2 regions of the Mesorhizobium sp. M0894 genome follow, and region 2 is predicted to be linked to the other one. Evidence: predicted binding sites of a transcription regulator. Region 2 holds the regulator's gene; the other holds the start of a gene.
The links. The regulator PhoB, encoded in region 2, activates phosphate uptake and scavenging genes when phosphate is short. The targets are predictions, from matches to a motif close to TGTCATNNANCTGTCAT.
Positions count from the first base shown of each region.

Region 1: a site for PhoB is predicted at 2,129-2,145, ahead of phnF (phosphonate metabolism transcriptional regulator PhnF). Genes of this name have one in related genera too.

Region 1 is NZ_JAMYOG010000001.1:615,600-619,810, forward strand. It holds gene NKH91_RS03040 (ABC transporter permease) at 1-243, shown strand, start outside; gene NKH91_RS03045 (zinc-binding alcohol dehydrogenase family protein) at 314-1,330, shown strand; gene phnF (phosphonate metabolism transcriptional regulator PhnF) at 1,349-2,092, opposite strand; gene phnG (phosphonate C-P lyase system protein PhnG) at 2,227-2,688, shown strand; gene phnH (phosphonate C-P lyase system protein PhnH) at 2,688-3,299, shown strand; gene NKH91_RS03065 (carbon-phosphorus lyase complex subunit) at 3,301-4,211, shown strand, end outside.
Region 2 is NZ_JAMYOG010000003.1:73,827-78,037, forward strand. It holds gene xylF (D-xylose ABC transporter substrate-binding protein) at 1-277, opposite strand, end outside; gene NKH91_RS06580 (ROK family protein) at 564-1,808, shown strand; gene phoB (phosphate regulon transcriptional regulator PhoB) at 1,818-2,507, opposite strand; gene phoU (phosphate signaling complex protein PhoU) at 2,524-3,231, opposite strand; gene pstB (phosphate ABC transporter ATP-binding protein PstB) at 3,264-4,067, opposite strand; gene pstA (phosphate ABC transporter permease PstA) at 4,064-4,211, opposite strand, start outside.

The DNA.
Region 1 (4,211 bases), on a different contig from region 2:
GGCAATCCGACGCAGGCCGAGGGCTGGGAATTGCAGGCGATCGCTTCTTCGGTGATCGGCGGCACGTCGCTGTTCGGCGCTGTCGGCTCCGTGCACGGGCCGCTGCTCGGCGCCTTCATCCTTGCCACCATCAACAACGGCGCCAATCTGCTCAACGTCAACGCCTTCTGGCAGCGCATCATCACCGGGGTGCTGATCATCGTCATCGTCTATTTCGACGGGCTGCGCCGCCGCGGCAAATAGATCGCCCCCTAACAGCCGCCGGCCTCGCAACAGCAGAGCCGGCGGTGCCATGAACCGACTGGATTGAAGCATGAAAGCCGTCGTCTGCCGCTCGCCCGGCGAACTTGTCCTGGAAGATCGCCCGGCGCCTGGCGCGCCGCCCTCGGGCTGGGCGCTGGTCGCGGTCAACCATGTCGGCATCTGCGGCACCGATTATCACATTTTCGACGGCAAGCACCCGTTCCTCGCCTATCCCCGCATCATGGGCCACGAGGTTTCGGGCACCGTGATCGAGGTTGGCGAGGGCGTCGATCTCACCGTCGGCGAGCCGGTGATCGTCAATCCCTATCTCGCCTGCGGCAAATGCATCGCCTGCCGGCAAGGCAAGCCGAATTGCTGCGTCAGGATCGAGGTGCTCGGTGTCCATCGCGACGGCGCCATGTGCGAGCAGATCCTGGTGCCGGCGCAAAATCTTTATCCGGCAAACGGCCTGTCGCTGGGCGATGCGGCAGCCGTCGAATTCCTGGCGATTGGCGCCCATGCCGTGCGGCGCTCGCTGGCTGATCCAGGTGCGCGCACGCTGGTCATCGGCGCCGGCCCGATCGGGCTCGGCACGGCGCTGTTCGCCCGCATCGCCGGGCTCGACGTGACGCTGCTCGACATGAGTGCCGAGAGGCTGGGTTTCGCCGAAAGCGAACTCGGCTTCGCGACCCTCAACGGCTCGCAGGGCGCCGCCGCTGATCTGGTGCGGCAGGCGACCGACGGCGATGGTTTTGACGCGGTCTTCGACGCCACCGGCAACACCCAGTCGGTGCAGTCGGCCTTCGCCCATGTCGCGCATGGCGGCACGCTGGTGCTGGTCAGCGTCGTCAAGGACGACATCGCCTTTTCCGATCCCGAATTCCACAAGCGCGAGATGATGCTGATCGGCAGCCGCAACGCTCTGCGCGCCGATTTCGACCATGTCGCCGCTTCAATCCGCAACGGTGCGGTGCCGCTGGCAAAGCTAGTCACCCACCGCACCACGCTTGGCGAGACGCCGCGCGACCTCGCCCGCTGGGCACATGAGAAATCCGGGCTGATCAAGGCGGTCATCCAGGTCGGATGACACAACGATAGCCGCGTCTCAAAGCGCCGACAGTTTGAGTTCGATGCGCTCGGCCGGGAAGCGCGACTCCGAAAACTGGATCGGCTGACCGTCGGGCGTGACGTTGACGGCGACCGTCACCAGCACGATGGCGCCGGGCTGCAGGTCGAGGTCGGCAAGGTCGGCGGCATCGGCATGGCGCGCCGACAGCACGGTCGATTGCCGGAGATAGTCGTCGATGCCGAAACGTGCCAGCGATGCCGTGATCGAACCGGTTTCTGCCATGGCAGCATCGATGCCGGCAAAGCGCCTGGCATCGAACCAGCCGGCAGCGCGGGACACCGGCATTCCATCGGCTTCGCCCCGCGTTTCCAGGCGTATCACGTCGGCCCCCTGCGCAAGGCCTAAGCCCTCTGCGACACGACGGTTGGCCGGCTCGACCGATGAGGCGAGCAAGGTGATATGCCGCTCGGACGCCTGTCCTTGCAATCCCTCGGAAAAGCGGGTGCGGGCGCCGATCGGATAGGACAGCCGCTTTCGCGACAGCACGAAGGTGCCACGCCCCTGCTCCGCCTTGAGCACACCCTCCTGCACCAGGGCTGCGATAGCGCTGCGCACCGTATGGCGGTTGACGCCATAGCGTTCGGCAAGTGCCACCTCCGGCGGCAGCGCGGCATTCTCGGGAAAATCGCCAACGGCGATCGAGTGCAGGATCTGGTCGGCGATCTGCCGCCATAGCGCGACACCGCTGCGCCGCTCGATGCTGTTTGCTTGCCCGATCATTTCCCGCCCCAATCTTTGCGCCGACCTTTTGGCCCGTGTCACGTACACGTCATAGACACGCGCTAGATAATGGATATAATTTGTATAGTTGTCTATATCAATCGACAAATGCACGCAGACGAGGAGTAGCGGCCATGCGAGGACGGGAAGCGCGAGAGCAGGCCGAGCGCAAGGCCGTAATGGCGACGCTGGCGCAATCGGCCGGGGACGACATTGTCCGCCTCTGGGACGAAGCCGGCCTGCCTTGTGAAGCGGAACTTCTGCGTGGCCCCGAAACCGGCCTGGTTACCGTGCGCGGCCGCATCGGCGGCGGCGGCGCGCCGTTCAATGTCGGCGAGGCGACGGTCACCCGTGCCACGGTGCGGCTTGCGTCCGGCCATGTCGGCCACTGCTATGCGCTCGGCCGCGACAAGCAGAAGGCAAGGCTGGCAGCAATCGCCGATGCGCTGTGGCAGGACCCGGCCCACCGCAACGGGGTCGAGACCAGGCTCGTCGCGCCCTTGCAGGCGGCACTGGCCAAGGCCCGTGACCAGCGCCGCGCCGAGACGGCGGCGACCAAGGTCGATTTCTTCACAATGGTGCGCGGAGAAGACTGATGGACCTCGCCACTCAATCGATCGAAGGCGGCTTCGCCGATCCGGTATTCAACGCGCAGACCGTATTCCGCGCTGTGATGGACGCGATGGCGCGGCCGGGCAGCGTGCAGCCCTTGCCGGCCCTCGCCCACCCCCCCGTGCCGCTGTCGGCCACCGCCGGTGCCATTGCTCTGGCGCTGTGCGACAACGACACGCCGCTCTGGCTCGACCCGGCTTTGCAGGGGTCGGCGGCGGTGAAATCCTGGCTTGGCTTCCATACCGGCGCGCCGCTGGCCAACACCCCGGCCGACGCGCATTTCGCGCAGATTGCCACGCCGGCCGAGATGATGGCGCTCGACGGGTTTTCGCAAGGCACCCAGGATTATCCCGATCGTTCGACGACGCTGATCCTTGAGGTCGGCGATCTCGTCTCCGGCGCTCCGCTGCTGCTCGAAGGCCCGGGCATCGAGAAGACGGCGACGATCGCGCCGGCGCAAATGCCGCGTCATTTCGTCGAGCAATGGAAGCAGAACAATCAGCGCTTTCCGCGGGGTGTCGACATCATCCTCGCCACGTCCGACGCAATTGCCTGCCTGCCGCGCACGACGCGCATTAAGACGATGGAGGCGTAGGATGTATGTCGCGGTAAAAGGCGGTGAAGCGGCCATCCGCAACGCCCACAAATTGCTCGCCGACCGCCGGCGCGGCGACCGCTCGGTGCCCGCACTTCGCCTCGACCAGATCGTTGAGCAGCTGGCGCTCGGCGTCGACCGCGTGATGGGCGAAGGTTCGCTCTACGACAGGGAATTGGCGGCACTCGCCATCGTCCAGGCGCGCGGCGACATGATCGAGGCGATCTTCCTGGTTCGCGCCTATCGCACGACGCTGCCGCGCTTCGGCTACACCAGGGCGATCGACACCGGCACAATGCTGGTCGAGCGGCGGGTGTCGGCGACCTACAAGGACCTGCCCGGCGGTCAGCTGCTCGGCCCGACTTTCGACTATACCCACCGGCTGCTCGACCCCGAGCTTGCCGCCGGCGGCGATGTCGCTGAACCGGAGCAGCGTGCAGGCGAGGCGGAGGCGATGCCGCGCGTGTCCGCCATCCTCGCCCGTGAAGGCCTGATCGAGCCCGACGGCGACATGCCCGGGGATCATGTACCCGGCGACATCACCCGCGAGCCGCTCGAATTCCCGATGGCGCGTGATATCCGCCTGCAGGCGCTGTCGCGCGGTGACGAGGGGTTTCTGCTGGCGCTCGGCTATTCCACCCAGCGCGGCTATGCGCGCAACCATCCTTTCGTCGGCGAGGTTCGTATCGGCGAGGTCGAACTGGAACTGGACGTGCCGGAACTGCCCTTTGCCGTGCCGCTCGGCAGCATCCGCGTCACCGAATGCCAGATGGTCAACCAGTTCAAGGGCTCGGCCAAGGCGCCGCCGCAATTCACCCGCGGGTACGGCCTCGTCTTCGGCCAGAGCGAGCGCAAGGCGATGGCCATGGCGCTATGCGACCGCGCTCTTCGTGCAACCGAATTCGGCGAAGA
Region 2 (4,211 bases):
CGTCCTGCGCCAGGATGATCAGTGCGTTGGCGCCCTGCGAGATCAGGCTCTCGACGTCGGTGAGCTGCTTGCCCGGATTGGACTGTGCGTCGGCGGAGATATACTTGTCGCCGGCAGCCTCGATGGCCGCCTTCATTGCGGCTTCGTCGGTCTTCCAGCGCTCTTCCTGGAAGTTCGACCAGGAAACGCCGATGACCTTGTCCTTAGCCTGCGCCACCGACGCAAGCGCCAGCGTCATGGCGACACCCGCCAGAATGGCGGTCGTGAATTTCTTCATCATATCCTCCCTGCGCCGCGTACGGCGTGACCAATTGGCCCCAAAGGCCAGCTTAGAGGCGCTAATTTTTTCGAGCCTCGAAAAAATACTGGCCCGATCTCCCGCTGCTGTCAACATCGATTCTGATGGATTTTGATGTTGCTGCGACTTTTTTCGAGCTTCGGAATAAACGATGACAGCGCCACCTGCATCTGACACTATTTGCCTCATCCGACACTATTTGTCGGCATTACCGACGGCTTCCGGTTCATGAGCGGCCGCGGCAAACCGGGAGGAAAGCAAAACGATGTCGGTCGGAATCCGCCATGACGATTTGCGCCGGCGCAACCGGGCGATGGTGATCTCGGCCGTGCGCCGGGCCGGCCAGCCATCGCGTACGGAGATCGCCGCAACCACCGGCCTCAGCCATTCGACCATATCGGCGATCTCTTCCGACCTGATACGGGAAGGCATCCTCGCCGAGAGCAAGGCAAGTGAGCCCGTTTCGTTGAAACGCGGTCGTCCGCAGGTCGGCCTCGCCCTCAACCCGGAAGCGGCGGCGGTGCTGACCGTGGTGTTGTCGCTGAATTTCCTGTCGGCCGCCATTATCGACTATACGGGACAGGTGGTCGCCGAGGAACAGCGCCGGCTGGACACGCTGACCATGCCGCGCGACGAGCTGATCCGTGAATGCATGGCCATCGTCCGGCGCCGGCTGCAGGATCCAGACCTTGACGTCCGCAGTGTCGCCCGCATCGCCCTGGCGATTCAGGGCATTACCGACTCCCCTGCACGCGCCATGCTGTGGTCGCCGATCACGCCGCAGACCGACATCGCCTTTGCCGACATGCTGGAGGGCGAATTCGGCATCCCGGCAACGGTGGAGAACGACTGCAACATGATGGCGGTGGCTTTGCGCTGGCGCAATCCGGATCGCTATCGCGACGACTTCATCGCCATCCTGCTTTCGCATGGCATCGGCATGGGGCTGGTGCTGAAGGGCGAACTGTTCACCGGGACGCATTCCTCGGGCGGCGAATTTGGCCACATGATCCATCGTCCGGGCGGCGCGCTCTGCCGTTGCGGGCGGCGCGGCTGCATCGAGGCCTATGCCGGCAACTACGCCATCTGGCGCAACGCCAGACAGATGAGCGACGACAGCGAACCGGTCGCCGACGTCAGCGACGCCGACATGCGAGCACTGGCGGCTCGGGCGCGCGAGAAAGATGGGCCGGAACGCGAGGCCTACCGCAAGGCCGGCGAGGCGCTGGGTTTCGGTCTCGGCTCGCTGTTCGCGCTGATCGATCCGGCACCGGTCGCGATGGTCGGCGCCAGTGCCGCCGCCTTCGATCTGATCGAGCCGGCCTTGCGGAAGGCAATCGCCCAGACCGCCGGCGGTCAGCATTCAGGCTCGATCTCCTTCGATACAGAGCCGAACGAATTGCCGCTGATCCGCGAAGGCTGCGCGATGCGGGCGTTAAGCTTCGTCGACCAGGAGATTTTCGCGCCGGGCGCGCAAATGAGGCCCAGCGTCAGAAAGAACGTAGCCTGACCAGGCGGGTCAATCTTCCCTGATCGCATAGCCGGCACCGCGGATGGTGCGGATGACATCCGGCATCCGGCCGTTGTTGACGGCTTTGCGCAGCCGCCCGACATGCACGTCGACGGTGCGTTCGTCGATGTAGATTGTCTCGCCCCAGACATTATCGAGTAACTGGCTGCGCGAGAAGACACGGCCCGGATGCCGCATCATGAACTCGAGCAGCCGGAATTCGGTCGGCCCGAGCCTGATTTCGCTCTTCTTGCGATAGACCCTGTGCGATTCGCGATCGAGCACGATGTCGCCGACCTTTAGCACGCTGGACAGCACTTCCGGCTTGGCGCGCCGCAGCAGCGCCTTGACCCTGGCCATGAATTCTGGTGTCGAAAACGGTTTCACCAGATAGTCGTCAGCGCCGGTCGAAAGACCGCGCACCCGGTCGCTCTCCTCGCCGCGCGCGGTCAGCATGATGATCGGCAGCCGCTCGGTTTCGGGGCGCACCCGCAACCGACGACAGAGCTCGATGCCGGAAACCGCTGGTATCATCCAGTCGAGCACCAAAAGGTCGGGCACATTCTCCTGCAAACGGATCTCGGCTTCGTCGCCGCGTGTCACCACCTCGACCTGGTAGCCTTCGGATTCGAGATTGTAGCGGAGCAGCACACCCAACGGCTCCTCGTCCTCCACCACCATTATACGTGGTGCGATCATCGGCTGGGCACCCCCATCATGTCACCGGTGCGGACATTGTCGTTTCGTCCTGCTTCGGACGATTGACCGGCAATTGCTCGCCGGTCAGCACATAATACGCATTTTCGGCGATGTTGGTGACATGGTCGCCGATCCGCTCCAGATTCTTGGCGCAGAACAGCAGGTGCGTGCAAGCGGTGATGTTGCGCGGATCTTCCATCATGTAGGTCAACAGCTCGCGGAACACGGACGTGTATTTGACGTCGATGCGCTCGTCGGCGGCACGCAGCTTGGCCAACGCGGCCGCATCGCCTGCAGCATATTCCTCGATGACACCCTGCACCTGGATGAGAACCAGCTGCGCCATCGCATCGATGGAATGCGATAGGTCGCGCGGTGTGACGCTAAGGCCGACCGCACTCACACGCTTGGCGATATTCTTGGCAAGGTCGCCGATGCGTTCGAGGTCGCCCGCCATGCGGATCGCTCCGACCACATGGCGAAGATCGTGGGCCATCGGCTGGCGTTTGGCGATCAGGGTGATGGCGCGGTCGTCCAGTTCGCGTTGACGCGCATCCATGATGGCGTCGTCGGAAACGACGCGTTGCGCCAGCACGTTGTCGGAATTCAACAGGGCCTTGGTCGCCCCGCCGACCATCGAACCGGCGAGGTCGGCCATGTCGCGGATCAGCTTGCTGATCTGTTCGAGATCCTCGTCGAAAGAAGCGACTGTGTGTTCGCCCATGGTCCTGTCCTCATATGCATGATCGGAACGGCTCAGCCGAAGCGGCCAGTGATGTAGTCCTGCGTGCGCTTCTCGCGGGGCGACGTGAAGATCTTCTCGGTCCGGTCGAACTCGACCAGTTCACCCAGATACATGAAGGCTGTCTGGCGCGACACGCGCGCCGCCTGCTGCATGTTGTGGGTGACGATGACGATCGTGTAGTCGGCTTGCAATTCGTCGATCAGTTCCTCGATCTTGGCAGTCGACAGCGGGTCGAGGGCCGAAGCCGGTTCGTCGAGCAGAATGACTTCCGGCTTCACGGCCACGGTGCGGGCGATACAGAGCCGCTGCTGCTGGCCGCCGGACAGGCTCAAGCCGCTGGCGTTGAGCTTGTCCTTGACCTCGCTCCACAGCGCGGCGCGCTTCAACGCCTGTTCGACGCGGCCGTCCATCTCGGACTTGCCGAGGTTCTCGTAGAGCCTGACGCCGAAGGCGATGTTCTCGTAGATCGACATCGGGAACGGCGTCGGCTTCTGGAACACCATGCCGATCTTGGTCCTGAGGAGGTTGAGATCCTGCGACCGGTCGAGAATGTTCTTGCCGTCGAGCAGCACCTGGCCCTCGGCCGTCTGTTTTGGGTAGAGTTCGTAGATGCGGTTGAACACACGCAGCAGCGTCGATTTCCCGCAGCCCGAAGGGCCGATGAAGGCCGTGACACTGCGCTCAGGCAGCGACAGGCTGATGTCCTTCAGCGCCTTGCTCTGGCCGTAGTAGAAGTTGAGATTCTTGACCTCGATCTTCGTCTTCTCGGCGACCGTTTTGGCCATCGTCATGTCTGGGGACAACATCTGTGTCATCTGTCCTCTCTGCGTCCGGTAAGGCTGCGGGCGAGGATGCTCAAGCCCAGAACCGTCAGGGTGATTATGAGTGCGCCGGTCCACGCCAGTTGCTGCCATTCCTCGTAAGGGCTGAGAGCGAACTGGAAGATGGTCACCGGCAGG